2 regions of the Pseudoalteromonas sp. L21 genome follow, and region 2 is predicted to be linked to the other one. Evidence: riboswitches for the same ligand, from Rfam matches in the RefSeq annotation. Region 2 holds a riboswitch; the other holds the start of a gene.

Region 1 (15,980 bases), on a different contig from region 2:
ATCTAAGAAATTAAGCAGCGGCTGAGCTTTTTTGCTGGCTTTTTTGAAGCGTTTTTTAAATTGTGTTTTAACGTCGTTGTAATCAGGGATATGCGGGCTTTGATAGGCAGGCACGTCATCATGTTCAGGAAGCTGATATTCATCGTGTTCAAAGTCAACTAAGCCTGCCATATAGGCCACGATATGACGTTGTTGCCCAAGTGAAAAACGCTGTGCGTCTGAGACAAAGTTAGGCTGTACTGCACTTAACATGTTATCGACGCCATTTTTACGCACTAAACCAAGCACTTTGGCCGCTTGGCGAGTAATTAGGTTGTTGCGTCGTAACTCTTCACGCAGTGGCATCAACATATCGGCGCTTTTGCGTAAACTTTCACGACCAACTAAATGCATTTCTAGAATACGGGTACGTAATTGCTCAAGCATCCGTTTGTCTTGATATGACTTACCAAGACGGTCAATTTGCTCGATTTGCGCGCTAATTTGCGCTTCGATGGTGTTAAAGCACGCGTGGAAGTCACCACGAATATCAACCATTTCAAGCATAGGTTCAATGTATTCATCAAACGCTTCAATTACTGCTTGATAGCGTTTTTGCAAAGATTGCACGGCGTTGTCAGCTTTCGCTTGCTCAACAATGTTTAAAATCGCATTTTCATTATGGGCAAACAACTTCATTATTTTGCGTACCCGATCATCCATAATCCGGCTGAAACGGCGAAGCTCGTCGTAGTCTTCTATTTCACCCGCTTTTGCAAGGCGGTTGCCTAGGCGCGCTAAGTCATCAACTAATACGCTGATTTCTTGGGCAAGACCTAGGTGTTCTTCTTGTAGTAAGAAAGTCGCAAAATCAGCGATAGCACGGTTGATTTCTAATTGTGACGACTTCGCAAGAGGAATAATGATATCTTGATTTAATAAACGATTTGTTTCTTTATAAATACGTTCATTTGACCAGCTTGGCTGTTTTTGTTTTATCGCATTTTGTACATCTTTTAAGCTGAAATCAGCCATCTTAAAACGTTTAAATAATAGTTCTAACACCCCCCAATGCTCTGTAAGGGTATTTAATAACTTTTTAGCTGGGATCATATGGCTCCAGTAAATCAAAATTTTGGTGTTAGCGTTTAGTAGTAATTTATCTAATTGAGAATAGTTTTATGACTTAGATACTGCTAGAATCCGCGCCGAAACACTCGAATTACAATTTTTACATTATTATAAAGGTTGTTCAAACACCATGGTAACCCCACTTATCCTAACCCTGATAGCGGTGGCATTTTTGCTTATCGTTATAGAGGATATTATCCATGTAAACAAGGCCAAAACGACGCTTTTTTTTGGCACTTTATGCTGGATTATCTTGTTTATCTCTCCAATTCATGGGCAAACCCCAGAAACTATCCAACATCAACTTGATCATAATATTTTAGAAATAGCGACGTTGTGGTTATTTCTTATGGCTGCAATGACCTTTGTCGCTTATTTAAACTCGAAAGGGTTTATTCAAAATATTGTGCATAAAATTATGCCAAATCAAATCAGTGAACGGAAGCTGATGTTTTTGATTGGTGGTTTTGCGTTTTTATTTTCATCGATTTCAGACAACATAACCGCGACTTTAATCTCGCTTGCGGTGGTGATGTCACTGAAATTAGACCCTAAAAAATTAATAAAATATGCCACCTTAATTGTATTTAGTGTGAACTCGGGTGGGGTATCGCTTATTACAGGTGATGTAACGACCTTAATGATATTCCTCGATGAAAAAGTCACTATTGGTAACTTGTTATTACTTATTGTGCCTTCGCTTGCAAGCGTCGCATTACTGGCTGTGATGTTATCAGCAGGAATGTCAGGTAATGTGGTATTTGAAAAGCAAATGGCTCGTCGTATTGAAAAAACCGACATTACCATTGCGGTTATCTTTTTCTCGACCATTATTGCCACCTTAACTTTGAGCGTTCTTTATAGTGTGCCACCGTTATTAACCTTTTTATTTGGTTTATCATTAATGTTTTTGGTTGCGCAATTTTTGATGCGCAAAAAAGACGTAAACAAAAAAATCATCGATTATATTCGTGAGATTGAATACGACACACTGTTGTTCTTCGTTGGGGTATTACTGCTGGTTGGTGCACTGAAAGAAGTGGGTGTGTTATCTCAATTTACACATTTATATGAGCTTATGGCTCCTGAGTATGCGAATTACTTAATGGGCTTGCTGTCGGCTGCGGTTGATAACGTGCCACTAACAGCTGCATTACTCAAAGCCGACATTGTTATGAGCCCTCAGCAATGGCTGTCATTTACTTATGCAACAGGGGTTGGTGGTTCAATGCTTATTATTGGGTCTGCCGCGGGTATTATTGCGATGAGTAAAGTCAAAGCATTAACGTTTATGAGTTATTTAAAAATGTCGCTGTATTTATTAATAGCCTATACAGCGGGTTATTATGGCTCACACCTAGCGGGAAGTTTTATTTAACACTTGACAGCTAGACGTCTAAACGATAACTTTCAAAGCCTGCTTTTAACAGCAGGCTTTGTTATTTTAACCAAGTGTTAACTTAACATTCAGAAGAGGTGCGATACTTAGGTAGTTAATGTGAGGTGACGAACGCCAATGACCATTAATGAGGGAAGTACTCGCCGAGAAAAATAGCTGGACGTCACGGTTATTTTTCGGTTTATGGGGCTGAATCCTCAAAACTGTCACCAAACTAGGTGGAGAGCTTCTGGCATGGACTACTCTTTATTTTCAAAGCACCCCCTTGCCGAGTTCTTCTTGAATTACTGTGGATAGTTTTCCACAAAAGGAGACGACATGAATACCCAATTAGCCGCCAACACAAAATCAGATTATGTTGTTGCAAAATTTGGTGGCACCAGTGTAGCTAACTTTGATGCTATGAGCCGCTGTGCAGAAATTGTATGCGCAGATGATCAAGTACGTATTGTTGCTGTGAGTGCCAGTGCGGGCGTTACTAACCATTTAGTTGCATTGTGTAAACGTGATTTGAGCGCGGCTGAGCGCGATGAACACATCACGGGTGTTATTGCTATTCAAGAGAGTATTTTAGCTGAGCTATCGCTTGATGCCGATTTAGCTCATGGCTTTAATGAGACTTTAAGAGCATTTCAGGTGCTTGCTACTGAAGGGGTTAAATCAGCGGCAGAGCAAGACGAGCTGCTAAGTTTTGGTGAGCGCTTATCATCGTATTTATTTACGCAAGTGTTGCGTGGCCAGGGTTTAGATGCGGTGCGATTTGATGTGCGTAAAGTATTAAAAACAGATAGCCAATTCGCTAAAGCCACTCCAAACATTGCTGCAACAGCTGCTGCTGCAAAAAAACATTTAGTGCCATTGTTAGCTGAGCAAGTTGTAGTAACACAAGGGTTTATTGGCAGTGATGAATATAACCAAACAACGACTTTAGGCCGTGGCGGCTCAGATTACAGTGCGGCATTACTGGCTGAAGCAATCAACGCAAAGAGTGTGCATATTTGGACGGATGTGGTGGGTATTTTCAGTACTGATCCGCGTTTATGTGTAAAAGCTACACCTATTGCAAGGCTTAGCTTTGATGAAGCCGCTGAAATGGCTACCTTTGGGGCAAAAGTGCTGCATCCAGCTACTATTTTACCGGCAAGCCGCAGCCATATTAGTGTGTTTGTAGGTTCAAGCCGTGAGCCACAATTAGGCGGCACATGGATTGAAAAAGAAAAGTCAGAGCAGCCAGGTATCCGAGCAGTCACGCAGCGTAAAAACCAAATTCTTTTAACGGTTAAAAGCCCAGAAATGCTTCTTGCGAGTGGTTTCTTAGCGCGTGTATTTACTATCTTAAGTGAGTTTAATATTTCGGTTGATTTGGTTACTACCTCAGAGATCAGTGTTGCAATCACGTTAGATAACGCACCGAATGCATCACGTCCTGAGCTGGATCAAGCTTGTTTAGATAAGCTTTCTGAGTTTTGTCATGTGTCGGTTGAGAATAACTTAACGCTGGTGGCTCTAATTGGCTCTGAGATTCAACTGCGACAACAAGAGACCAACTTAATGCAAGTCTTGAGTGATTTTAATATTCGTTTAATTTGTCATGGTGCAAGTAAACATAACCTGTGCTTTTTGGTGGAGCAGAGCGAGTCTGACCTTGTTGTTCAAGCTATTCATAGTCGATTATTAGAAAGCCAAGTCGCGGCATAGGTCGTTAAAGTTAATAAAAGAGCACTGCCAGTCAGTGCTTTTTTGTGCCACCACGCTTATGTCAAAATCATTCAGTGTGTTACTTGAGGCCGTGAGGTTATGTTTTTCGATTTCAGTAAACACATTCGGGCTCAAAAGTTTAGCGATAGGTTGCGATGTTGCTTTGGCAAGCGCTTCTTTTAGTGTCCAAATTCTAAAAAAACATCCAGCTTGCTCATTTATATCGCTAAAGCCACTTATTAAATTAACTTCATTGCGATCGTAAAAATGTTTGGCGAGCTTCACAAAAGGGCGTGTTTTCGAACAGTGTTCGATATCAAAACCAAATTGATCTTGCTCAGGGTTTAGCGCTGCACCAATAAAACCACGAGAATGTGATAAGCAGGCCCAAATTGGTTCACTTAAAGGCGAGTGAAGCTTCAATTTGTTGTCTACGTCATCAAATTGGCTCGAAATTGCGCTAAGTGGTGTGTTTTTAAGTAAAGGATTGCTGCGTTTTAATAAATACTTAAGCACTAAGCGCGTGGCAATATACTCTTGCTTTGCGGCTGGCATTTTGCGCTTTGTAAGTACACAGAGCTCGAATTCACTGAGTAACCTTTCAATGGGCAGGGAGCTGATATTGATACGTGAAGCATCCATAAGTACAACTTGTTTATCAGTTGAACTTAGCGCCGAATCAATTTTTAAGGTGTTAGAAAAATAGTGACTGCTCATGGTTTGTGGCTTTTACGAAACCCTACAATTAGATTTGTTTATTTTTACAGCAAATGCTCTTGTATGGGCACGAACAAACGCAAATTGTTTACGCAGTTGACTGTAATTATGGTTTAATGAGGAAAAATAATAACAGAAATGTAGATGTATGGCACAAGTTCGTGATGGCTTCCAAAGTCGTATTGGTTTTGTACTTGCCGCTTCTGGTGCGGCAGTAGGTTTAGGTAATATTTGGGGGTTCCCAACGCAGGCGGCAAACCATGGCGGCGGTGCATTTTTACTTGTTTATTTTATCGTTATTTTCTTATTAGCACTTCCTGCTTTGTATACTGAGTTGTATTTAGGCCACCAAGCGCAGGCAAACCCAGTTAAAGCGCTATCAAGTGCATGGCAAGACACCGCACCCAAAGTGGGAGCTGCAGCTGGTTATATAGGCTTGTTTGGCGCTGTTGTGATGCTGAGCTTTTATTCAATCGTTGCAGGTTGGATGCTCGCGTACGCACTCGAGCCAATTGCCAACTTTTTTGGTCTGACTGAGTTAAGTCACTTTTTACACAGTGATTCAATGGCACGCAACTTTGTGTTTACGCCATTGATGCTTATTCTAACCGCAAGCATTATTTTAAAAGGGGTTAAATCAGGTATCGAAACTTGGTCACGCCGCTTAATGCCATTATTGCTAGTGTTATTAGTGGCGTTAATTGGCTACATAGGCACTCTTGACGGTGCAATGGATGGTTTTGCTGCTTATTTAGTGCCTGACTTTAGCCAAATTCTTGATGCGAACCTAATTATTGCTGCAATGGGGCAGGCGTTCTTTTCATTGTCGCTAGGCGTCGGCTGTATGATGGTATACGGCTCATATTTAAAGCCTGATGCGAACTTACCAAAACTAACAGGCACCGTTGCATTACTTGATACGGGTGTGGCATTTTTAGCGGGTTTATTGATTATTCCGGCTATTTTTGTTGCCCAGCATAACGGCGTAGAAGTGTTTAGCGGTGGTAAGTTGGTAGGCGAAGGACAGTTGATTTTTGCTATTTTACCTGAGCTATTTAGCACCATGGGACAAGTAGGCTTAGTGGTTGGTTTATTATTTTTTGTGTTGATGTCGATTGCATCGGTGACTTCAACCATTTCATCAACCGAAATTCCAGTCGCATTTTTAGTTGAAAACCATAGTATTGAGCGTAAACAAGCAACCTTATTTGTTACCTTAGTGGTGTTTATTGCTTCATCGCTGATCATCCTTAACTTTGATTGGTTATTTGGCTTAGTGATTATGGTACTAACGCAGTACCAATTACCCTTGATGGGACTATTTTATTTTATTACCGTTGGCTGGTTATGGCAGCGTGGTAATAAATTGCATCAAGTATCGAGTGGCCCACATTATTGGTTTGCTCAGTACATTCGCTTTGTGTGCCCGTTATTGATGACGGCGGTATTTGTGAACGTGGCATTGTTGAAATAAAGTATCGAGTTGCAAGTTAGTAAGTAAAAAGGCGTGGGGTTGAAACCTCACGCCTTTTTTAATTTAAGGTGCATTTGCCTTATATAACTTCGTTAGTTAATGGTAAACCTTGGCTAAGTTCGTTGGCGTTTTGTAGCGTAGTGCAAGCAATTTCGCTAAGCGCTTCTTGAGTGAAAAAACCTTGGTGCCCAGTAACAAGCACGTTTGGAAAACTAACCAAGCGAGAAAAAATGTCATCCTGCATGATTTCTTCGCGATGATCTTTAAAGAAAAGCTCTGACTCTTGCTCATAAACATCAAGTCCTAGGTGACCGAGTTTTTTGGACTTAAGTGCTTGAATACATGCTTGTGTATCGAGCAGTGCACCTCGCGAGGTATTAATCAGCATGACACCGTCTTTCATTTTTTCAAATGCTTTGGCATCAATTAAGTGATGAGTATGTTCGTTTAGTGGGCAATGCAAGGAGATGACATCACTTTGCCTGAGCAGTGTGTCTAAGTCGCAAAGTGTGTAATCGCCTTTTTTAGCGACAGGATCGCACACTAACACTTTTGCACCGAAACCATTTAAAATATTCACTAATGCTAGGCCGATTTTACCGCAACCTATAATACCAATGGTTTTTTGAAACAGGTTAAAACCCAACAGGCCATTTAAGTCAAAATTTCCTTCGCGTACTCGGTTAAAGGCTTTATGGGTTTTTCGGTTGAGTGTTAGCATGAGTGCAACACAATGCTCAGCAACGGCCTCAGGGCTATAAGCTGGCACCCTACAAACCTTGATGTTGTGCTCTTTGGCGGCTGCTAAATCAACATTATTAAAACCCGCACAACGTAATAGTATGGCTCTAATACCTAAAGTGGCCATATTGGCTATGACATCTTTATCGACAGTGTCGTTTACAAATACGCACACTGCATCAAAACCATGGCATAAAGGTGTTGTGGTACTGTTGAGAGATTGCTCAAAATAACTGAGCGAAACCGACTCAGCGTATTCAGTTAGATTCCTTTCAAAAAACGGTTGTTCATACTTTTGCGCACTGAATAAGGCCAGTTTCATCATTTAAATTACTCTCTATCACCATTTTGAGGGCTTCAGGTTTAGTGCGCGGGGCATATCGCGCAACAAGTTGCCCCTCTGAGTTTATAAGAAATTTGGTGAAATTCCATTTAATTGCGCGGTTTTGCGCAATTCCGCGGGTATGGCATTTTAAATAATTAAATAACGGATGCGCCTCAGGCCCATTGACTAATACTTTATTAAAAATAGGAAAGCTAACATCAAAATGCTGTTGGTAGAAAGTCTGTAGCTCCTGCCCATCTAACGGCTCGTTATGACCAAACTGATTACAGGCGAAAGCAAGCACTGTAAATCCGCGCTCTTGATACTCATTATAGAGTTTTTCAAGGCTGGCCATTTGCATTGAAAAGTTACATTTACTGGCGGTATTTACGATAAGTGCTGTTCTTCCTTTTAACGATTCAAGGCTGAAATTTTCACCGGATGTAAGCTGGGCATTGAAACGATATATACTATCCATGTTTTACCTGTGTGTTTTTAAACGGTTTAAATGAACTTTTTTTCATTCGCTTTTTAGTTATTCGATTGAGATAATGAAATTGTTACTAATTTATCACTCAAATAGGTCAGTTTTATGTCAATGAAAGTCGCCTTCATCGGATTAGGTGTAATGGGTTACCCTATGGCAGGTCACCTTGCCAACGCAGGTCACAACGTGACCGTTTACAACCGCACTACAGTAAAAGCGCAAAAGTGGGCTTCAGAGTATCAAGGGCAATATGCTCAAACGCCTAGTGAAGCTGCAAAAGGCGCTGAAATTGTATTTATGTGTGTGGGTAATGATGATGACCTACGGTCAGTTGTTTATGGCGACAAGGGTGTGCTTGCGGGCATGGAGTCTGGGAGCTATTTAGTTGACCATACAACGACTTCGGCCGAGGTAGCGCGCGAAGTGGCGACTCAAGCGAAACTACAAGGTGTTGCCTTTTTAGATGCGCCAGTTTCTGGCGGTCAAGCGGGAGCAGAGAATGGTGTATTAACCGTGATGGTCGGTGGCGACGAGACTGATTTTAATGTTGTTCAGCCTGTTATGGCTGCCTTTAGCCGCTTTAGCCAATTATTAGGCGAAGTAGGCTCTGGCCAGCTTTGTAAAATGGTTAATCAAATTTGCATTGCAGGTGTGGTACAAGGTTTAGCGGAAGGCTTGCACTTTGCTAAACAAGCGGGTCTCGATGGTGAAAAAGTGATCGAAACTATTTCAAAAGGTGCTGCAGGCTCATGGCAGATGGAAAACCGCTACAAAACTATGTGGGCGGGCGAGTACGAGTTTGGGTTTGCTGTTGATTGGATGCGTAAAGATTTAGGTATCGCGCTTGATGAGGCAAAGGCAAACGGCGCAACCTTGCCGATGACAGCCACGGTTGATCAATACTATGCTGATGTACAAGCGTTAGGCGGCGGCCGCTACGACACCTCAAGCTTGTTGGCACGTATTGAAGCGTTACATAAAAAGTAACGTGATATTGTTTATAAAAAACGCGACATAATGTCGCGTTTTTTATTACATACTTTGTGCGTAATTGTACAACGCTTTTAAAATATGCAGGTTTTTTTCGTTATCATCATTTTCATGAGCAAGGTTTTCAAGGGTGATCATAAAATCTTGCGCACTAATTGATGGACTATCTTCACCGTGCATGAGCTTGTTTTGACAGTATTGACGCCATGTAGCCAGCTCATCTTGGCTAAGAGTTTGTGGCCAGTTTCGAGCGCGGTATCTAAATAGTAAGGTGGCAAACTTTTTGTCATCGAAATCAAGCTGCATCGAGGCTAATTGCTCGGGACTTGCATCGCGAATAATGGCAAATTTGGCTTTATCTGCATTGCTTGTAAAGCCATCATAAAGTTGGTAATCAGGGTTTTGGTTTTCACTAAAATCACGCTGCTCATTAAAGACTTCGGTTACTTTGTCGCGAAGTTCAGTATTCGCCTTTAAGATAGCCAAGTTTTGTAGGCACTTTTCGCGGTCAATGCCTAAACGCGCTGCGTTTTCAGGTAACAAGGTTTTTGCTGGCGCAAGAATAGGGCATTTATTTAGGTGTACGAGCTTTAAGCCTACCGGTGCTTCGTCTTCACCAAGGTCACTGTGTTTGGTATAAAGCCGAGTGCGTAACTCCTCGACCGACAAATCTAATAACACCTGTGGATCTTCAGTTAAGTTAAAGCAAATAATGGCGTTTTTGTTCACCGGATGAAAGCTCATAGGTGCAATCCAGCTAGTGCAACCTTGGCTTGCAGGGATGCGTGATGAGGTATGCACAAGTGGTGTCATGTTAAATACATCGACTAAATCAGCCAGCGCTTTTTTAGAACGTAAGCTGAAGAAAAACTGATAAAGCTTAGGCTGTTTTTCTTTTATAAGTTTCACAAGCGCAATCGTTGCTGTTACATCACTCAATGCATCGTGAGCTGCGGCATGTTCTATGCCATTGGCTACCGTTAGATGTTCAAGTTTAAAACTAGGCGTGCCGTCTTCTTTAAGCGGCCATTCAATACCTTCAGGGCGCAGTGCGTAACATGCACGTACTAAATCAATAATATCCCAGCGGCTGTTATTATTTTTGTATTCACGCTCGTAAGGGTCATAAAAGTTACGGTATAGGCTGTAACGTGTTACTTCATCATCAAAGCGAATACTGTTATAACCCGCTACACAGGTATTAGGCTGGCTAAACTCGGTATGAATTTTTGCCATAAACTCAGCTTCAGGCAGCCCTTTTTGCATTGCAATTTGTGGCGTGATACCTGTGATCAAACAGGCTTCTGGATGCGGTAAGTAATCTGCCGCGGGTCTGCAATATTCAATTAACGGTTCACCAATAATATTTAAATCTAGATCAGTGCGAATACCTGCAAACTGACTTGGGCGATCTTTTTGTGGGCTAGCCCCAAAAGTCTCGTAGTCGTGCCAGTAGATTGTTGGTTGGTTTTCGTAGTATTTTGGTTCACTCATTCTGTCTCTTAGCCCTTTAATTACGCGCTTTTTGTCTTTTTTATATTGCTTGTTTTTTCTTCATGTTTCTTGCAATGGTTACATAGTGTGTAAAGTATCGTGTATAAAATTTTGCAAAGTGTGTATAAAAAATTAAATGCAGTTAAGTGATACCAAACGTTGAAATATACTATGCAAGAATCAAGAGCCGTGAGTATTATCGCACAGAGATAGCCTAAGTGTAAGGATATCAACCAAAGGAACAAGTGGTCATATATTTAAATGGCTAAGCTTTGCTAGTTGATTACATACCAATTCATAATTATTTGATATGGAAAATAATGACAAACAGGGCTTCAGGTAAAAGAAACAGGCCAAACGACCAAGTTTATCAAATATGGAATGGTCAATTACAAGTTCTGGACGAAGCCGACTAACAAAAACATGAAAAAACGACTCGCTATTGGATGTCGAGCGAAAACACTCGCCCAGAAGTCGGGTAGTTGGCATGTAACAGATGTACATAGACAACAAGAAAAAGAGTTAATAGAGCTTGCATACACATTGCTGAGTATGATGGTCATAATTCATTGATTGCAACAAAGCACGATAAAGGCTTTATAAAATAGGGGATTGGTATTTAGCTCTGTTAGTTAATGATGACCAAGCCTCTGCAGTAAGTGAAAAGCGATTGATAGGAAATAGATTTGATGACGTAACTGTACCCATGGATTAAGTAATCCTTTCGTACAGATAGAAATTAGAAAAATGATTAGAAGAGGTAAACTAATCTAATCCAGTAAAAGTTAATAACTGTCTTATTTCATAAATCCAACTGTTGACATTTTATTCGATAAAATATCACGCCATAGTTTTTTTTGAGTGTTAATTAGGTTAATCTTGGATTGATATTCATAGGGGCCCTTTTAGTTTTTATAAAAGGTGAACACTAAAATTTGAAATTTATTATGGAAGATAGAAAATGAAAAGTAATCTATTAAGTTTTATTTTTTTGGGGATGTTATTTTTTTCAAAGGATGCATTTTCGCATGATTTGATATGCAATAAAAAGAACACCTGTACTCCAGAAGAGGTGGAAAATGCACTATCGCAAGCTTGGAATGCAGTGAAGGTTGAGGATAAAGTTTTAAATATAAAATCAGATATTGTGGTTGATGGTGTCGTAAGTTTTAATGGAAATAGAAATGGGGCCCTTACCATTAATGGCAATAATCATAGGGTGACTTTAAAAGGTATGCGCCTTATAAATATGCCTAATTTGAGTGTTAAAAATTTAACTTTTATAGGGGGTGGAGAACCACCAGTATATGATGAGCTGATTTATGTTGGGAGTAATGCTCAGCATATCTCAAATGGTTTGTTTGAAAATGTTAATATCATAGATTCCCCAAGAGATGCTTTAGTTATATCAAGGTTTAATGGTTTTACTTATAGAAAAGGAAAAATAGAAAATGCAGGTGTAAGTAACGTTTTTTACGACGAACGACATTATGGTTCAGGAATTCAGGCATATAATACGAATCAATTGACTATAGGTGGCTCGGTTAATGATAAAGTTACTTTTAGCAAAATACCTTTGAAAGCACTTTATGTTGGAGGTATTGAGAATCAACCTATCTCTGTTAGTAATGTTAATATTAGCTACAATGAATTTCAGTTATTTAGGGAAGATAATGACTCTCGTCATATATACGGGAAGTGTGCTGGAGTTGCAATTTACATATCTCAAGATCCTGATTACGAAGACTCTAATTTTATAAGTGACTTCAAAATATCAAATAACAATATTTCAGGTGTTTCTTACAATGGTATTAGAATAAATGGCCGTAATCACATAGTTAAGAATAATGTCATAGATTACCGTGGCTCCAATAATTGCAATGCTAAAGTAGGATCTCATGCAATCAAAAGCTATGATTTGTTAGATTCTGAAATCACTTCTAATACGATATATAATGCGGGAAGTGGGATTGTTCAAAATAGTTCTGGGCCAGAAGGTGGGAAAGGAGTAATCCAAGGAAATGTTATTTCCTCGAATATTATTGAATCTAATGATATTGGTATTGAAATAGTTGGTTCTGGACCTATTGCTGATAATACGATTACTTTGAATAGTATAAAAAACGCTTTAAACCAGGGGGTTATTCTGCACTCAGATAAGCCTGAAACTGGCGCTCGCAATAAAATTATAAATAATGCAATTGTTTCTTACTCTTCTTATGAAAATTCCGTAATTTCAATTAAAAACAACACCGATCTTTACTTTGAAAGACAATGGGTAAGAGGTGATACACCAGCAGGAAAGTATTTTATAGATCTGAGTGGTGTAACTAACTCTAGGTTTGTCGAAAGTACTTTTTTGTCAAAGCAATTGTATGGAAATCAAACTGTTTTATTTCTAAATAACTTATCATTAAATAATGTTGTTAATGGCTTTGAGATTACAAGTAGTTCTATATGTTATGATGATAGAGGAAATAATAATATTCTTGCTAAATGTAAAAAGCTATAAGTTTGAATGTTAGGAATTTTACTCAGGTCTTATTCTTAACATTTACTACCTTTGTATTAAAACCCCACCAATTCTAATAGTTGTTCTCGTGGCAAGTTCTTAATTAAGAATTCAGCCAATTGTTGAATTGTTTGATGGGCGGGTTTAGGTAGTGCTTAAATGTCGATGTACTGACAAACGTTGCCTCACAGTTTTTAACGTCAGTACATGAAATGTACAGATCAGCTACATGGGTTGATTGATTTTCTCTTGATGAAAGAGTCACTTTATTTCCACAGTTCGGACACTTTATCCTTATAGCTACACCGGCATAAAATTGACCGTGATTATATACAGTGTTTTGTTGCCTTATAAATAACCATTCAACTATTAGCTGAAAACCCAAGGGCCGAAAAATTCACTCCTTCTTGCCTTCCGCTTTCGTGCAAAAAATGCGTCAAATTTGCAACCTCTGTGACATGCTATTTTAAGCTAGCTCTTGTATTTAAAGGGTCTGAGGTATGCTTAAAAAAGATCTGAATGTCACAGCTGTAACAATGAAAATATCAAAAAGGTGGAGATTAAACTGTTATTGAAATAGCATTAATTATCAGTTAAGTGATAATTATTTTATGAATTACTTATTTAAAGATTCACAAACACAGCAGCGATTAGAGTGCTTTTGTAGTTTTGCAAAATTAAAAGTGATGATATTAAAAGCGCACTTAGTGATTACCTGATGCGCGGGATAGATAAAAAGTCAGCGGCCATTTTAAATGGTGTGCCAGAGCTAAATTTTTCGCGGGCTTTAAAACAGTTAAATGCTAAAGCAGAAGTAGTTGAGCAGATTAAAGAACTTGATTTGCAAACGTTAAAATATAAAGCGAGCATGTAAATTGGATGGACATTACTGCATCTAGATATTCTTATTTATTTGATGTAGATTACTATCAAGTATTAAAAAAATCATAAGGAACTTGATTATGCATACCCCAATCGAATTTTATGTCACCTTGCCATTTGACCTTTTTAGACTTGGCCGTAAAACAAAAGCTAAGTTTGACTATATTCGTACTACACCACCAAGAGAGGAAGAACAAACTTGGGATGTGAGAGTTTACAAAAAGAATGATATTGACTTTGTAGATAGTAAATCTGGCGGCTTATCACTATTTAATTATAGAAACCCCAAGTTTGGTACACTGTGGTGGAAGTTACCGGCTAAATCTAAAATGCCGCAAGGACTCCATGTGTCGTTAGATGATGGGGGATCGTTAGGTAAGAACCATTTTACTATTAGACCTCTATATGACATGCCGGTTACTCAATATTTAGAAAAGCTAAATCAGTTAGATTCAATGGCTATCCCTTGTTTTATCGGTGTACCAAATAAAGATGTAGGATAATTATGTTTTCACAATTAGAGCTTAGATTAATAAAAAGCACACTTAAAGATAGAGTTGAAAAAGAAACAGTGGAGCTTAAACAGCTTGATGAAGATAGTGATGAATATATGGAAAAGGCTAATGACTTAATGGTGCTTGATACATTAATTTCTAAAATTGAAAAATCGCAAAATTAAAGTGAATAAGTCTTAACTTGATCTGTCAGGTTTGATTGTTAGAACACAATCAAATCTGACAGTTGCACTTGTGCTATTTTAGGACGTTCGGCTTTAACTCTTTTTTGCCCTTAAAAAGAGTTAGCCTAATTGCTCAAACGGTCTTCTTTGAACAAATAGTGGACATTGAAAATTTTCTTTTGATACAGTTTTTATATTTAAAATTTACAACTTTCCCCTATATTCAGGAAAATGAGCAATTTGCGCATTCTTGTCATAAGAGCACTTTACCAATTTAAATTATTTTGTTAACTAGCAAAAGGTTAGCTAATTTGATAAAAACGTAGTAATCAGAAAAGTGAGCAGTTACGTGGCAGAAATATGCGCGATTTGCGCACTATTAAATTGTTAGCATTACAGGAGAATTTGTCATCACAGTGCATTCCTATTGGCCTTATTATTTTTCTCTTGAGGCGGATGTAGAAAAGTTATCTCGTTATGTAGAGTTTACGGAGAGTAACTTCTCTACATATTCAATAGAGATGGTACGATTATATCTTTCTATTTGCTCAGAAATTGATGTTGTATTAAAAGAGTTGTGTAAGGAAATATCACCAGAATTAAGTGCTAAAAATATTAATAATTATAGGCAGATTATTTCAGATGAATTAAAGGATTTTAACGGCCAAGCAGCTATTTGTTATAAATATGGGCTAAGTTTTATTCCGTGGAAATCATGGGAAGAAAATATCTCCCCTGACTGGTGGAGTAACCACAACAAGGTCAAGCATCAGCGAAATGAATTTTATAATAAAGCTAATTTGAAAAACGTTTTAGAGTCATTAGCAGCTCTATATCTTGTTAATATTTACCTGGAATTTGTTAAAGACAAAAAGCTCAGTCATGGTTTTACTTTTTCAATAATAGATACAATACCTAAAATTCCAGTTCAGTTAGAAATGTTCAGAGTAAATAATTTATTCGCCTATATACGCGAGTAATGCTAACAAAGCAATTAAAAATCGGACACAAAACAGCAGGCTGTGTCCGCTACGCTCCCAATTTTAGCCTGCTATTTTGTGCCGTTTATTGTGGCGTTAAGTTTCTAGAGAAGTACGTGGGCAGGAAGGAGGTTTAATGAAAAAGATGTTTTTAGCTTCATCTTTCGTGGATGTGGCCGATTTATTCGTGAAATTCGCCGAGGAAAAATGTGCAGGCAAAGCAGTTACATTTATACCTACTGCGAGCCTTGTCGAAGAAGTGAAATTTTATGTAGACGCTGGAAAAGAGGCCCTTGAAAAATGTGGGCTAATTGTTGATGAGCTTGAAATTTCAACGGCAACAAAAGAAAAAATAGAATGCACGATTCAAAAAAATGATTACATCTATATTACTGGCGGCAACACTTTCTTTTTACTTCAAGAGCTGAAAAGAACGGGTGCGGATAAATTAATATCAGAACACATAAATTCAGGAAAAATGTATATTGGAGA
Region 2 (15,980 bases):
TCGGGCCTTTAAGTTTTTGTGTATAAAGTATGACAATTACTTCAGCATAGACCAGCCTAGCTAAAGTGCCAATTGTGCAGTAGTTTTTACAGCGAAGAATAATAATTTTGGCTAGGTCACCAAAGTATTATTCCAACTTGATGGAAGATAGCGTATCGTAATTTGCATTCGTTAGGCCACGAAAAAACAACATGAGATGGCTGAATTATCACAGGAGTATTTATGTTTAAAGTGACCACCCCACAAAGCAGCGAAGATTGGCAAGCGTATTATTCATTGCGTTGGCAGGTTTTAAGAGCGCCATGGGGCGAGCCGCGCGGTTCTGAACAGGATGATCTAGAGCAAGACGCAGAGCACCGCTTTATCAAAAATAATGATGGTGAAGTATTAGGTGTGGCACGTCTTCACTTTAATAATCATCAGCAAGCGCAAGTACGTTACATGGCGGTAGCCGAAGGTAACCGCAATCAGCATATTGGTAGCCGTTTATTACATGAATTAGAAAAAATCGCATGGACTCAAGATGCAGATGAACTCGTGTTGTTTGCTCGTGAGCGAGCTCTTGATTTCTATAAGCGTCATGGATATGAATTAAAGGAAAAAGCACATTTAGCTTATGATGACGTACAGCACTGGAAAATGATTAAACAAAAGCCCTCTGAACCAGGCTGGTTCCGTCACCCCAATTGGACACAGGTGCTACAAAATACATGGCGTGAATCAATTCCAATTAGTGATGCGATGGGTATTAAAGTTGAAAGTTATACTGATTGGCAGTTTACTACCCGTGCTGATTTAGATGCGAACTTAAACCTTCACAACACCATGTTTGCTGGCTCTATTTATAGTTTAGCCACATTAACAGGGTGGGGAGCAACTTACCTTGCACTGAAAGAAGCAGGCCTTGAAGGGAATATCGTGTTAGCTGATGCCAACATTAAATACCTTAAACCACTGAATAATGATCCACGTGGATGCGTTGAACTAAAAGGCTGTAAAGGTAAACTCACCGATTTAGAGGCAAATGGTAAGGCAAGCTATCATGTTCCTGTAAATATTTATGATGGTGATGTGTTAGTTGCAGAATTTGAAGGTCACTTCATCGTTAAAAAATAACGAATATTCAGAGCGAGCTAACTAAAGCTCGCTCTTCATTATTTATTGCAGTTAAAGTAAGTCAGTTAACAGAATACCCACGCCAAAGCGTTCAATATCGGCGTTGTAATCAATCAAACTCTCACCATAACCATTAAAGTACTGTGCATAACCACGTAACCTGCCCCAAAGAGGGAAAGACCAATCGAGTTGAATTGCCCCACGATTATCTGAATTTAGATTATTACGTGTCATAAAGCTGAATTCATGTTCGTTATAACGGTAAGCGCCAGAAAACTCAAAGTAACCCATGTATTTATAGATATCAGGGTTGTCATCACCACTGGCTTCTAGTTCATCGTCTTTTTTATCTTCTGGGATGCGGTACCAAGGCTTGAAACCAAACACGAACCCCTCTTTTTCCCATAAAAAGTTGGCATAAATACGGTTCCATGAACGTGAGTTTGGTTGGCTGCGGCCATTTGATTGATGTGATGCACCAATCGCAATTGCCATTTCATCTCCCCACAAGACATTTTCTTCATCAAGGTAGTTTATCCAGAAAACTTCTGGCTCATAGTTAGTTTCACGAAATGGTGACGAAATATCTTTGTTGTAAAACTGCCAAAACGACTGCATCGTAAACGCAAAATACACACCTTGGTCTTTATCTGAGAAGCCCTCAAAGACAGGTACCTTAATTGATAGCTGATATTTTACTTCTAGGTTATCGAGAGGCTCACCATTTGTTTCTTCTGCCAGATCCTTCAAACCGTCAAAAGGGCGAGTATTTGGGTGCGATACGTAAGACAGTGGCAAGATATAGTTACGTTTATGCGGCGTGATTACATTGCGGTTCTTTTTACTTACTTCCTCGCGTGCTTTTCGTTTATCAAGTGCAGTAAGCTTTTTACTTTCATCTAAGTCTGAGCATTTTTTGCGAAGTTCTTCGAGTGTTTGTTTACCGTCACCGCCAATCGCTTCATTTAAAATACATTGTTTTACTAATTCGAGCGCGTCATCTTGTTCATTGGTTTTTGTTTCTTCAGTCTGCGCCATAACAGGTACAGAAAGTAAACTAGCGACAGCTAGCCACATGCGCCATCCCATTGCGATTTCCTTATTGAATAGAGGTGAAGTTGAGATAAGTATAACGATTTTTACATAAGTAACCGTGAACTTGTACTGAATTGTTAAATTTTTAGGTAAATAGAGCCCCAAGCGAAACTTGGGGCTCTGCTGTTACGGCCTAAGCCGTGACTCTCACGCAATGAGAAGAGGTGAGCTTATAGCTCAAATACGTTGGTAAAAAACTTATATAATTCGGTGCCTTGATTCACGCTTGCTGACGCGAAGTGTAAAATGGCAATTGCATCTTTATCAAAACTGAGTGTTTGCAATGGTTGTTCTGATAGATAACGCTCCATTCGTAGGATATGGGCGATAGGTTCACCCGCTTTAATATGGCCACCCAGCGGGGCAAGGTATTCGACCATGCCGCCCATGGGGGCGTAGTAAGCAATATAATCTTCAAGCATACTGGCATAGCGTGTCATCACTTTTGGTTGATATGCTGCATCAACCAATACCTCTTTGTGGTTGAGGTAACTTAAAATACTATTTGCGTCTTCAAGTGCTGCACTTAAATCGATTTTTTCTTGGCTACCTAACTCAACGGTGAATGCTTCGACTGGAACTGCAAATTCACGGCCTTGTTTGGCAAGTTCTTCAGAAAGCGACCACCAAGGACAGAAACTCGCTTCATCCATCGCGCCATCAAAATCATTCGGGATCAATAACACATGCTCAATGTTGAAATAGCGGGCGCTGCCTTTAGCGTATTCAGGGCAGTATAAGTGCTGACTTGAGATAGGCCCAGTGTGAAGGTCTAAAACAATATCAGCCTGATGGGCGAGCTTTTGCAAGTTAAGGGCAATACGTTTACCGGTTGTTAGGCTGTAATCTGGGCCCGTTAATTGGCTGTCAATGTCAGTAACGAGTGCCCGTTTAAACGCTGCTTTAAGGGTCGCATCATCACTGTCTTTGTGCTGTTCAGCAATTTGTGATGGTAACGCTTTGTTAAAGCGATACATACGGTTCCAGTTGGTGCCCGTAATTGGATCGAAGCGACCTAAGGTAAACTCACCTGATTTTTGGTTGCAACCAATAGGGTTGGCATAAGGCACTAGGGTAATATCGCCACGCAGTTTGAGAGATTTTAGCTGCTCAAGCAATTGATAAATTACTGCATTACCTTGTACTTCAGCGCCGTGCATATTGGCTTGTACATACACGTTTGGTCCTGAGCCATCGCCTTTTAAGCGATACACAGGGATTGTCAGTGGTAGGCCGTTGGCAATCTCGCCAACCACAATATTCTCTTGGCTGATTAATTCTTTACTCATGGCAATTACCTTAAATAATAGCTGGCATTTTCAGCGCTACGGATGCACTCAATATTGCCTTGTTCAAGGATGTATTCAGCCGCTAATTCGTGGCATAAAAAGTACGGCATACTTTCGGTAAAGCCGTATGCACCACATTGGCTGAATACCAACCAGTCTTGTTCATTTAAATCGCTTGCTAATTGGTGTTCACCCAAGCAATCAAGGGCGGTGCAAAGTGGGCCGTATAAAGTCATTGCCTTAGGTTCAGCTGTCGATTTACGCAATAACGCCGCAGGAAAATTTTGGCTTGTCACTGCAGGGCGAAGTAAATGGTTAATACCGCCTGATAAAATCACCTGCTGTTGATTGTAATTCTCTTTGCGCTCAACGACTGGGGTTGCGTAATGACCACATTCGCCCACCGCATAGCGGCCAAGTTCCATCCAAAGCTCTTTGACACCAGCATCAGCTTTAATGCTCGCGAGGGTCTCGATAAGTGCAGACCAATCAAGTCGGTTAGCATCTTGGGTATAAGGGATGCCTAAGCCCCCGCCTAAATCGAGAATATTAAGATTAATATTTAGTGAGTTAGCCAGCTGTTGTAATGGCGAGATCATCGTGCGCCATAACTCTGCGAGCTTGTTAGTGCTCAGCATATTGCCCCATTGGAAAATATGCAGACCGTCAAAGCTAAGAGCTGGGTAATCACTGACCGTGAGAGCTTGCCACTCATCACAGCCCAAACCAAAAGGAGTGAGGCTGTCGCCGCCAAGCGGGTTCTTTTCGCTGTCTGGCCAACGCAGTTGTACACGCAATAGAATTTGCAACTGACAATTTGCTTTCATTGCTTGTTCGTTTAACCAGCGCACTTGGTTAATGCTCTCGGCCACAAAGGTACGTACGCCGCGAGCAATAAAATGTGAAATTTGTGTAGGGCTCTTTGCAGGCCCTGTGTTGAGCACGCGCTCGCTATCGATGCCCTGAGCAAGTACTTGCTCAAGTTCACCTTTGCTTGCAACATCAAAGTTAAACCCTGCGCTGTCTAAACATTGAATAATGCGAGACAGTGGGTTGGCCTTAACGGCATACCAAAGTTTCACATCGGTTTGCGCAGTCAGTTGATTTAAATGTGCAGTTAATTTATCTAAATCATAGATAAAAAATGGCGTATCAAGATGCGTTGAAACGTGTGCAACCGCTTGCTTGATGGGCGTGCTCAAAAAGCTCATTAACGTAAAACCTCTTCTAACAATAATGATGCATCGCTTTGTTCGTCACGGTATTTCACTATCAGTGCACAAGACATGCTTAGACCTTGCTCGCGAGCCCACGCATTTGAAGCAGGGCGAGAGCCTGGGATCACAATCGCGTTTTCTGGGATCGCTTCACCTTTATCTAGCTGGCGCTCATTCACACAATCGTAGACGGGAATAGTTGCAGATAAGCGCACACCCGGCGCAAGCACAGCACCTTTTTTCACAACCACACCTTCAACAATAACGCAGCCTGCGCCGATGAATGCATCATCTTCAATCACCACTGGGCTGGCACCAATTGGCTCAAGTACGCCACCTAACTGTACTGCTGCACTTAGGTGGACATTTTTACCTACTTGTGCGCATGAGCCCACTAGTGCGTGGCTGTCGACCATCGTGCCTTCATCGATAAAAGCACCAATATTTACATACGCTGGTGGCATGATAATCGTGCCTTTGGCAACGTGTGCGCCACGACGAACACTGCTACCACCTGGTACCATACGCACGCCTGCATCGGCTGCAAAGCCTTGTGGTGCTAAGTTGTGCTTATCAACAAAACCACCTGGGAACTCGGTATTCGTGCCATTTTTGAAAGCTTCTAAAATGCCTTGCTTAACGTCAACATTGGCGTGCCAGTTGCCGTTCTCGTCTTGTGTTGCTGCGCGAACTGCGCCTGATTCTAAGTTGTTTAATAATTCTAACCAGCTCATGATAAAACCTGTTTTTAGTTCCAAGATAAAATTGTGTTGTTTGCGTGGGTGATGCCGTCTGTTTGCTCAAGCTCTAAATGCGTAAGCGGCGGACGTAAATGCGGGGTATTTATTTTACCTTGCAGGTGCATCAGTACTTTTACGGGGATTGGGTTTGCCACAGCGAATAAACTTTGGATTGCTTGCGACCAATCGGTGAATAGATTTGGGTATTGACCACTTAAACTGCGTTTAACAAACTCATGGGTTTGACTCGGCCAAGCATTCGCGGCAACCGACACTAAACCTTTTGCACCAGCTTGAGCAAAATATGGCATAAGTGCATCATCGCCACTGAAAATGGCCAGTGTTGGCGATGCCGTTCTAAAACCTTCAAATTTACTAATGTCGCCACTGGCTTCTTTTAAAGCCCACAGGTTTTCGTGCTCAGCAAGGTTTTTGATCACCTGGGGTGCAATCTCAACTGCGCTTCTTCCAGGTACGTTATACAACATACAAGGGTGATGACTTGCGTTAAGTAGGCTTTCAAACCAATGTGTTTGGCCAACAACCCCAGGTTTTGCATACAGAGGTGAGCCCAATAGATAGCCATGAATAGGGAGTTGATTGCAGTATTCAACCCAAGCAATTTGTTGCTTAAGGTTCATGCCGCCTACAGCAACCATGAGGGGGACACTCGGTGCTAATTGGCAAACATGCTCAACAATGGCTTGCTGCTCTTTAAGTGAAAGCGCCAGTCCTTCACCGGTACTGCCAAGTAATAAAATGCCGTTATTTGCATCTTGCTGCTCAGCCACCAGTTGTTCAAGGGCCGTGTAATCGACCTCGCCAGATTCAGAAAATGGCGTGACAAGCGCTGTCCATAATGGATAGTCGTTTAAATCAAAATTGTTGATCATCTCTCACGAACTTATAAGGTATTCGAAGAGTTTATGCGGGAACATTTGAATGGAGCCGCATGTCGTCATTCGAACAAGGTATAATTCGAAGAGCGAATGGGCTTAAAATAATAAAGACGCGACGGCCTTATTATACTAAGACCAGAAGCTCTCCACCAAACTAATCAATAGCACTTTGCTATTGTTGGTGACAGTCGCTGGGATTCAGCCCAGTCGCCCGAAATAAGCACCTCACAAACGGTGTTACTTCTCGGCGTTAATTCCCCTCACGTATGATCAACAGAGTCTGTGCTCTTCCCATACGCTACCTGAATAACGCACCTCTTCCAGCCCTTTATGCTCGCTTTAAAGGTTAAAGCCAACATAGTTAAATAGGGTATATTCGGCGATTAAAGCATTTTAGCCATCTAGGTGTCAAGGCGAAGGGTTTGTTTTTAGTGACCGATTTTGCAACATGGTTACGTATAAGCGTGTTTTTACGTACACTTAGCGTTAACCAAATAAATTGGAAAAATGATGGAAAAATTTAACGATATTTATCAACGAGCCGTATCTCGAAAGGGCAGCGAAGACATGCTGCAGGCACTGTTATCAAACCCGCTCGATGATACTGATATTGCCAAAATGCATGACGATTTATGGTTAGAAGAGTTCACACGTAAAGTTTTTCAAAGTGGCTTTTATTGGTCTGTTATCAATAACAAGTGGGCAGGTTTTCGCGACGTGTTTTGGGATTTCAGCGTAGAAAAATTGTTGATGATGCCACCGGATATGCTTGAGCAAAAAGCCAGTGACGAGCGCATAGTTCGTAATTTTAAAAAAGTACAAACGATCCCAGAAAACGCATACATGATCCACGAAGTTGCTGAGAAACATGGCAGCTTCAGCCAGTTTATTGCGGATTGGCCAACTGACAATATTATTGGCTTGTGGGCCTATCTTAAAAAACATGGTGCGCGTTTAGGAGGGAATACTGGCCCTTACGCTTTGCGAGCGCTTGGTAAAGATACCTTTTTACTTTCTCGCGATGTAGAAACCTACTTGCGTGCTCACGAGTTGATAGACGGGGGCTTACAAACTAAAAAATCGTTACAAGCAGCGCAAGATTTTTTCAATGAACTACAACAGCAAAGTGGCTATAGCCTGCAAGCACTTAGTCAGCTTGTGGCCTATGGGGTTGGTGATAACCGCGTAGGTGTAGCCACACGTTAAGGACAGCTATGAAACTGCAAACTCGATACACAGATATTAGTGAACTGCTTGCCATTAAAGATATGCCGAGCGCCGTTGCTGAGCCGCAATTACTGCTATTCAATGATAGGCTAGCTGATAACTTTTTAATTAAACATGACAGCGAACTTTTAGCTAAATTGCTATCTGGTTCAACGATAGATAGCGCCGTTGCTCCGGTTGCACTTGGTTACTCAGGTCATCAGTTTGGTCATTTTTCACCGCGTCTTGGTGATGGCAGAGCGCATTTGCTTGGTGCGATTGAGGATCAAGGAGGCACATTGTGGGATGTGCAATTAAAAGGGGCGGGAGCAACTGTATTCTCGCGCGGTGGTGATGGTCGCTGTGCCATTGGCCCTGCAGTACGTGAGTACATTATGAGTGAGGCGCTTCATGCGCTAGGTATCGCGACTACACGCTGTTTAGCTGTGGTGACTACTGGTGAAACAGTATATCGCAATCCTCCTCGACCTGGTGCAGTCGTCACTCGCTTAGCTAAAAGCCATATACGTGTAGGTTCATTTCAATACTTAGCAACACAGGGTGATATAGAAGGGTTAGAAAAGCTTGTCGATTACGCTATCAGTTGTCATTTTCCTGAAATTAATAGCACGGGTGAAAAGCGCTATATTGACTTTTTAACAGCTGTACAAGACAAACAAATTGAGTTGATAGTAAGTTGGATGCGTGTCGGTTTTATACACGGAGTTATGAATACTGATAATACCTTGATAAGTGGTGAAACCATTGATTATGGTCCTTGCGCTATGATGAACAACTTTGATTTTGATACTGTGTTCAGCTCAATTGATCACCAAGGGCGCTATGCATTTGGTAATCAGCCGACGATTGCTAATTGGAATTGTGCACGCCTAGCTGAAAGTCTATTGCTCTTATTTAAAGATGAAAAACAAGCGCTTATAGACCTTTCGGCGGTTATAAATAGTTTTTCAACTCGGTTCAATGATGCCTTTAATTTGATGTGGCAACAAAAGCTGGGCTTAGAAAGCATGGAAGAAGATGAGCATATACTTGTTTCTGAATTGTTGACGTTAATGAAGCAACATAAATTGGATTATACCAACACATTTAATCTTTTGACTGAGTCATTACAGTCTCAGGTAACCATACCTGCCAATATAAAAGAATGGTATAAAAAATGGTTTTTAAGAACATCTACTCAAAGTTATAAAACGATGCGTGCTGTTAATCCTGCAGTCATTCCACGCAACCATAATATCGAAATGATTATAGGTGAATATGAGGGCTCTGGAAAAAGCGCTTCATTGGAAGCATTTTTGAAAGTGATATCAAATCCTTATATTTATAAAGCTGAAAATACACATTGGTACGCGCCTCCTAAGGAAGGTGATGCGAATTATCAAACTTTTTGTGGAACTTAAAAAATTCCAGAAAAGGCTGATTGTTAGCGACTGTGCCTAAGTGTAATATTTAACACCTACGCTAAAAAATATGACAGAACGCTCTTTATATTTAAGTTAACGCGCCCTGTTATTAGGTTTATTTTTTCTAGTTAATTTATAGTAATTATTTATTAACAATAATAACGCATTGTTAATTTGAATGACGATTTAACTATAGTATTAGGTAAGTTTTATATTATCACCTATAGTTTCTAATGACCTGAATCAAACTATGATTTGAGTTAGTAGTATAACCTGCTACCTATTAAGTATAGGTTAACAAAACGAAGAGTATTCTGCTTATAAAATGGGCTGGGATGACTTAGCTGAAAATTTTAATTGTGAAAATGGGAAGGAAACAATGAAATTAAAATCACTTACAATGGCGATCGCATTAGCTGCAACTAGTGCATCAACATTTGCTGCAGAAAAAGAAGGTTTTTATATCGGTGTATTCGGTGACTACTACGATGCATCTTGGATTGCAACAGATTACTCACCTAACGTGAGAACTGGTTATGCAACGGGCTTCGGTGCTGAGATTGGTTACCGATTCTCAGATTACTGGAGTGCTCGTTTAGAGTACGCTGATGGAAATATTGATACTGAACACCTAATCACGGGTGATAAGTACGACATGGACATGGATAGATACGGCATTGACATGCTGCACCATTTTTCTGGTGGTCCATTCTACGGTGTATTAGGTCTGAAAGAAATTGATGTGTACGAGAAAAGTACATTTGCAAATATTGGTTTAGGTTACCAGCACTTTGTAACTGAAGGTCTATCAGTTAACTTTGAAACATCTTACTACCGAGGTTTAGAGTTCAGTGAGTCAGACTTAAACGCTAAGTTTGGTGTAAGCTACTTATTCGGTCAATCAAGCGAGCCAGCGGCGCCTGTTGAGCCAGCTCCAGTTGTTGTTCAAGAGCCAACAGATTCAGATTCTGATAATGATGGTGTACTTGATGCTGATGACCAATGTGCAAACACGCCTATGACAGATGCTGTAGATGCAACGGGTTGTACTTTATATGAAGAGAAGCCAGTAACAATTAGCCTACTAGTTAGCTTTGCTCATGACTCAGCAGCCGTTCCACAACGCTACTTTGATGACATTGCTGAAGTTGCTACCTTCATGAAAGAAAACACAGACGCAACGGTTGTTTTAGAAGGTCATGCTTCAGCAGTAGGTGATGCTGAGTACAATATGACTCTATCTAAGAAGCGTGCGGATGATGTTGCTGATGAATTAATCAAAGACGGCATCTCTGAAGATCGTATTTCAACTGTAGGCTATGGTGAAGAGCGTTTGAAGAATGAAGCAAACACTTTAGAAGCTCACGCTGAAAACCGTCGTGTTGAAGCACAATTAACATCAACTCAACGTGTAAAAGTTATGCGTTAATAGTGAGTTGTAAGTTTTGATAAACCCAGCCAAGTGGCTGGGTTTTTTTATGGCCAAAATAAGAATGATTCTCACTTAATAAATATTCATCTGAATAGCTTTTTTTTTAACTACTATTCATGCTATTTATAGTGAATATAAAGTGCCTAACCGCAGCATGGATTTTCATCTATACTTAAAAGCTTTATAATCAATCGTCAGAATACTATAAGTACTGGGTTATATATTTGGTATTTAGTTTAATACTACCGAGTACTTTCACGTCACCAAGAGGGCAATATTGTGCTACAAGAATATCGTAAACACGTAGAAGAACGTGCCGCGTTAGGTATCGTACCAGCGCCATTAGATGCTCAGCAAACGGCTGATCTTATTGAACTAATTAAAAACCCACCAGCAGGCGAAGAAGAGTTTATTGTTGATCTTCTTGTTAACCGCGTACCACCAGGTGTTGATGATGCTGCTTACATCAAAGCAGGTTTCTTAGCTGCAGTTGCAAAAGGTGAAGCGAGCTCTCCACTGGTATCAAAAGAAAAAGCTGCTGAGCTACTTGGTACTATGTTAGGTGGTTACAACATTGCACCTATGATTGATCTTTTAGATGACGCAGCGTTAGCACCAATTGTTGTTAAAGGTTTATCTAACACATTATTAATGTTCGATGCTTTCTACGATGTAGAAGAAAAAGCGAAAGCAGGTAACGAGTTTGCTAAGCAAGTAATCGAGTCTTGGGCAAATGCAGAGTGGTTTGTAAACAAGCCTGCAGTTGCTGAAAAAATCTCAGTTACGGTATTCAAAGTAACTGGCGAAACAAATACGGATGACCTTTCTCCAGCACCTGATGCATGGTCACGTCCAGATATTCCACTACATGCTTTGGCAATGCTGAAGAATGAACGTGATGGCATCAATCCTGACAAACCAGGTGAAGTGGGGCCAATCTCACAGCTAGAAGAGCTTAAAACGAAAGGTTTACCTCTTGCGTACGTTGGTGATGTAGTTGGTACGGGTTCTTCTCGTAAATCTGCAACTAACTCTGTACTTTGGTTCATGGGTGATGATATTCCTCACGTACCAAATAAACGCGTTGGTGGTGTATGTTTAGGCGGTAAAATCGCGCCTATCTTCTTCAACACAATGGAAGATTCTGGTGCATTGCCAATCGAACTGCCTGTTGACGAGCTAAACATGGGCGACCAAATCGATATCTTCCCATACGAAGGTGTTGTTAAGCGTCACGGTACTGATGAAGTAATCTCTACTTTCTCTTTAAAATCAGACGTAATTCTTGATGAAGTGCGTGCTGGTGGTCGTATTCCACTAATCATCGGTCGTGGTTTAACGGATAAAGCGCGTGCATCACTAGGTATGGAAGCTGAAGATATCTTCCGCAAACCTGCTCTTGTAACTGATTCTGGTAAAGGCTTCACATTAGCTCAGAAGATGGTTGGTAAAGCATGTAACATGCCTGGCGTACGTCCTGGTCAATACTGTGAGCCGAAAATGACCACTGTTGGTTCGCAAGATACAACAGGTCCTATGACCCGTGATGAACTTAAAGATCTAGCATGTTTAGGTTTCTCTGCAGACTTAACAATGCAGTCTTTCTGTCATACATCAGCTTACCCTAAACCAATCGACGTAAACACTCATCACACACTTCCTGATTTCATCATGAACCGTGGCGGTGTATCACTACGTCCAGGTGACGGTGTAATCCACTCATGGTTAAACCGTATGTTATTACCAGATACAGTAGGTACGGGTGGTGACTCGCATACTCGTTTCCCTCTAGGTATTTCATTCCCAGCGGGTTCAGGTGCGGTAGCATTCGCAGCAGCAACAGGTGTAATGCCTCTTGATATGCCTGAGTCAATCTTAGTTCGTTTCAAAGGCGAAATGCAGCCAGGTATCACACTACGTGACCTAGTTCATGCTATCCCTTACTTTGGTATCAAAGAAGGTCTTCTAACAGTTGAGAAAAAAGGCAAAATCAACGAATTCTCTGGTCGCGTACTAGAAATCGAAGGTGTTGAGCACCTAACTGTTGAGCAAGCTTTCGAGCTTTCTGATGCATCAGCTGAGCGTTCAGCGGCAGGTTGTACAGTTAAACTTTCTAAAGAGTCTATTGCTGAATACCTAGAGTCAAACATTGTAATGCTTAAGTGGATGATCTCTGAAGGTTACGGCGATGTTCGTACTATTGAGCGTCGTATCACCGCAATGCAAGAGTGGTTAGCTAACCCTGAACTTATGGAAGCGGATGCAGATGCAGAGTACAAACATGTACTTGAAATCGACCTTGCAGACATTAAAGAGCCTATTCTTTGTGCTCCAAATGACCCTGATGATGCACGCCTTCTTTCAGACGTTACTGGCGAGAAAATCGATGAAGTATTTATCGGTTCTTGTATGACTAACATCGGTCACTTCCGTGCTGCAGGTAAACTACTCGATGGTTTCAGTGGTCGAATCCCAACTCAACTTTGGGTTGCACCACCAACGAAGATGGATAAAGACCAGCTTACTGACGAAGGTTACTACGGTATCTTTGGCCGTGTAGGTGCACGTATCGAAACGCCAGGATGTTCACTCTGTATGGGTAACCAAGCACGTGTTGCTGATAAAGCAACGGTTGTGTCTACCTCTACGCGTAACTTCCCTAACCGTCTAGGTACTGGCGCAAACGTATTCTTAGCATCAGCAGAGCTTGCAGCAGTAGCGGCAATCTTAGGTAAACTTCCTACACCTGCTGAGTACCAAGAGTACGCAGCTAAGATCAATGCAACGGCAGCTGATACATACCGTTACTTAAACTTCCACCGTATGCCTCAGTATACGAAAAAGGCAGATGAAGTAATCATTCAGCAAGCTGTTTAATAAGTAAATAGTGTATTTTTACTTTAAAGCCCGCATTTTTGCGGGCTTTTTATATTTTAGATTAAATTTTCATTATTTTGACTTTATCGATCTTAAAATTGATCAATAACTGCATAGAGTTTACATAATAACGCAATATTTTCCCTTCAATTGCATTAAAATCCTCGCCAATATTCTCAACATTTAAGGCGAGATCTTTATGACTACATTAAACAACCAGAACCTCTTACAACTTCGCTTTGTAAGCCAAGCACATATTGACGCAGTTAAGCCTTCTTTTGCTAACCTTCCTGCTAATCCATACGCAGATGGTGAATTTCGTAAGCGTCGTTATTCAGTAATTAAAGTTGTTGATGGCGAACTAAAACTACAAGCAACAAAAGCATTCGTACAAGACGACTCTATCAATACCTTTCAAGGTAATGTTGAGCGTACCTATGAAAATCTAGAAGATAGCTTATTAGCCACTGATGGCATGAAGCAAATCGTTAATCAGTTCCGCGATATGACCGGTATTAGCGATGACCGCGATATTGAAATCCATCAATTTAGAATGCTTGCGATCGACAGCGACACACCTGCTGCCCCTGAAGGTGTTCACCAAGATGGTTTTGATCACGTGTGTGTATGTGGTGTATCACACGAAAACCTAGAAGGTGGTGAGCTACTTGTGTATGAACACCAGCAAGCAGAGCCATGTTTCAAAATGGAAATTAAAGACGGCATGTTCGCGCTTATTAATGACCGTGAAGTATGGCACAACGCAACGCCAATGAATAAATTAGACGCAAGCAAAGAAGGTTACCTTGATTGCTTCGTACTAACTGCGTAAGGATAAAACATGAACTTAACGCAATTACGTCGCCAATTTCCTGCACTTATGCAACAAGTTGCAGGTCAGTCGCCGATTTTCCTTGATGGCCCAGGTGGCTCTCAAGTGCCACAGTCAGTTTTAAGTGCCATGACTGCTTATTTGGGTTACTACAACTCAAACTTAGGCGGTGCATTTTTCTCAAGTGATAAAACAGTTGAGTTAATGGCAAACGCTCGTCAAGCTGCAGCCGATTTACTAAATGCGCCATCTAAAGAGCAAATCGTGTTTGGTGCAAACATGACAAGCTTAACGTTTAGCTTTAGCCGTGCAATTTCGCGTGATTGGACTGAAAATGATGAAATTATTGTCACCAATGCTGATCACTTCTCAAACGTTTCATCGTGGCAGCAAGCTGCTGAAGATAAAGGTGCGACAGTAAAAACGGCGCTTATCAACGAAGCTGATTGCAGCTTAGACATGGCCCACTTTGAAAGCCTTTTATCAAGCAAAACAAAGCTTGTAGCAGTGACGTATGCATCAAACACCACAGGTTCAATTAATGACATTAAACGCATCGTTGAGCTTGCACATGCTGTTGGTGCGCTCGTTTATGTTGATGCCGTTCACTATGCACCTCATGAGCTGGTAGACGTACAAGCACTTGATTGCGACTTCTTAGCCTGCTCTGCATACAAGTTCTTTGGTCCTCACCTTGGTATTGTATATGGCAAACGTGAGCACCTTGAAGGTTTCACACCATACAAAGTTGAACCTGCAAAAGATATTGCGCCAGGTCGCTGGGAAACCGGTACACAAAGCTTCGAAGCCCTGGCTGGCCTTATTGCTGCGGTTGACTACATTGCTGCAATTAGTGAGCTTGATGACAGTCATGCACGCCGAGAAAAACTCGCGGCCGCTTTTGCTATCACTAAACAACACGAAATGTCACTCAGTAAGCATTTCTTAACTCGCTTAGCAGATTACCCACGTATTAAGTTATTTGGTATTAATGATTTGGCGCGTTTAGAAGAGCGTACACCGACCTTTGCTCTAACGTTTGAAGGTATCGAGCCGCGTATCGTGTCTGAATTTTTAGGCAAACAGCATATCTGTGTGTGGGATGGTAATTTCTATGCACAAGGTTTATGTAAGCAGCTAGGTGTATTAGATACCGGCGGTGTAGTACGTATTGGTTGTATGCATTACAACACTATTGAAGAACTCGATCAGGTTTTCGATTTATTTGATCAGTTATTAAAGATGTAAACACGTTACTAGTTAGCTATCAGAATGTCGTTTCTGATAGCTAATATAACAAGTTTACGACTGCGGCTGTCCATAAATTTGTTCTGCGCGGTTAAATAAAATCCACGACGTTAAAATATATTTATCATTTGAAATGGGCTTGTTGCCACGGTGAGTATGCGTGAAGTAACCTGGCGCTATTACCATAGAACCTTGTTTTGGTGATATTTTACGTTGTTGATAGTAAAACTCTGTTTCTCCGCCTTCTTCGACATCATTTAAGTAAAACATAAATAACAGCACACGATGCAAGGCTTCGTTATGGCCAATTTGTGGGTATACCTCACTATGCCAATACGGGTAGCCACCTTTATTAATGTCGTACTTTTGTGCCTGAATAGGACCCATTCTAAAAATTTGCTGGACTAATAGTGGCAGTTGAGGTTTACCGACTTCTTCATAGTTATCGTGTGTTAAATCAACTGGTTTTCCTGTTTTCGGATGATACACTTTCAACCCAAAGGCACCAATCATCATGAAAATGTGCTCTTCAATGTATTTAAAGACGTAACCAGCAGTGACTTGCTGAATGTGCTTTAATTGTTCAGCATATTCTGGGTGATTAC

Evidence for each region. A riboswitch is a leader RNA that binds a small molecule or an ion and turns the genes downstream of it on or off. The one in region 2 is predicted to bind lysine.
Region 1: linked by a shared signal. The riboswitch ahead of lysC (lysine-sensitive aspartokinase 3) and the one ahead of dapA (4-hydroxy-tetrahydrodipicolinate synthase) in region 2 are both predicted to bind lysine.

What each region holds. Positions count from the first base shown of each region.
Region 1 is NZ_JAKKCV010000001.1:17,567-33,546, reverse strand. It holds gene L3V41_RS00185 (hypothetical protein) at 1-1,092, opposite strand, end outside; gene nhaD (sodium:proton antiporter NhaD) at 1,241-2,488, shown strand; lysine riboswitch at 2,574-2,746, shown strand; gene lysC (lysine-sensitive aspartokinase 3) at 2,828-4,207, shown strand; gene L3V41_RS00170 (4'-phosphopantetheinyl transferase superfamily protein) at 4,184-4,924, opposite strand; gene L3V41_RS00165 (sodium-dependent transporter) at 5,073-6,398, shown strand; gene L3V41_RS00160 (2-hydroxyacid dehydrogenase) at 6,478-7,461, opposite strand; gene L3V41_RS00155 (redoxin domain-containing protein) at 7,427-7,942, opposite strand; gene L3V41_RS00150 (NAD(P)-dependent oxidoreductase) at 8,057-8,938, shown strand; gene sbcB (exodeoxyribonuclease I) at 8,984-10,435, opposite strand; gene L3V41_RS00140 (hypothetical protein) at 10,859-11,008, shown strand; gene L3V41_RS00135 (hypothetical protein) at 11,397-12,947, shown strand; gene L3V41_RS19985 (ogr/Delta-like zinc finger family protein) at 13,051-13,212, opposite strand; gene L3V41_RS00125 (hypothetical protein) at 13,666-13,821, shown strand; gene L3V41_RS00120 (hypothetical protein) at 13,910-14,332, shown strand; gene L3V41_RS00115 (hypothetical protein) at 14,335-14,508, shown strand; gene L3V41_RS00110 (hypothetical protein) at 14,925-15,488, shown strand; gene L3V41_RS00105 (Type 1 glutamine amidotransferase-like domain-containing protein) at 15,625-15,980, shown strand, end outside.
Region 2 is NZ_JAKKCV010000005.1:336,558-352,537, reverse strand. It holds gene L3V41_RS16090 (bifunctional GNAT family N-acetyltransferase/hotdog fold thioesterase) at 223-1,116, shown strand; gene L3V41_RS16085 (phospholipase A) at 1,168-2,205, opposite strand; gene L3V41_RS16080 (succinylglutamate desuccinylase/aspartoacylase family protein) at 2,382-3,500, opposite strand; gene L3V41_RS16075 (PLP-dependent decarboxylase) at 3,506-4,711, opposite strand; gene L3V41_RS16070 (2,3,4,5-tetrahydropyridine-2,6-dicarboxylate N-succinyltransferase) at 4,711-5,451, opposite strand; gene dapA (4-hydroxy-tetrahydrodipicolinate synthase) at 5,466-6,350, opposite strand; lysine riboswitch at 6,488-6,684, opposite strand; gene L3V41_RS16060 (DNA-3-methyladenine glycosylase I) at 6,867-7,562, shown strand; gene L3V41_RS16055 (protein adenylyltransferase SelO family protein) at 7,571-8,983, shown strand; gene L3V41_RS16050 (OmpA family protein) at 9,366-10,415, shown strand; gene acnB (bifunctional aconitate hydratase 2/2-methylisocitrate dehydratase) at 10,698-13,295, shown strand; gene L3V41_RS16040 (2OG-Fe dioxygenase family protein) at 13,495-14,127, shown strand; gene L3V41_RS16035 (cysteine desulfurase-like protein) at 14,137-15,375, shown strand; gene L3V41_RS16030 (2OG-Fe(II) oxygenase) at 15,430-15,980, opposite strand, start outside.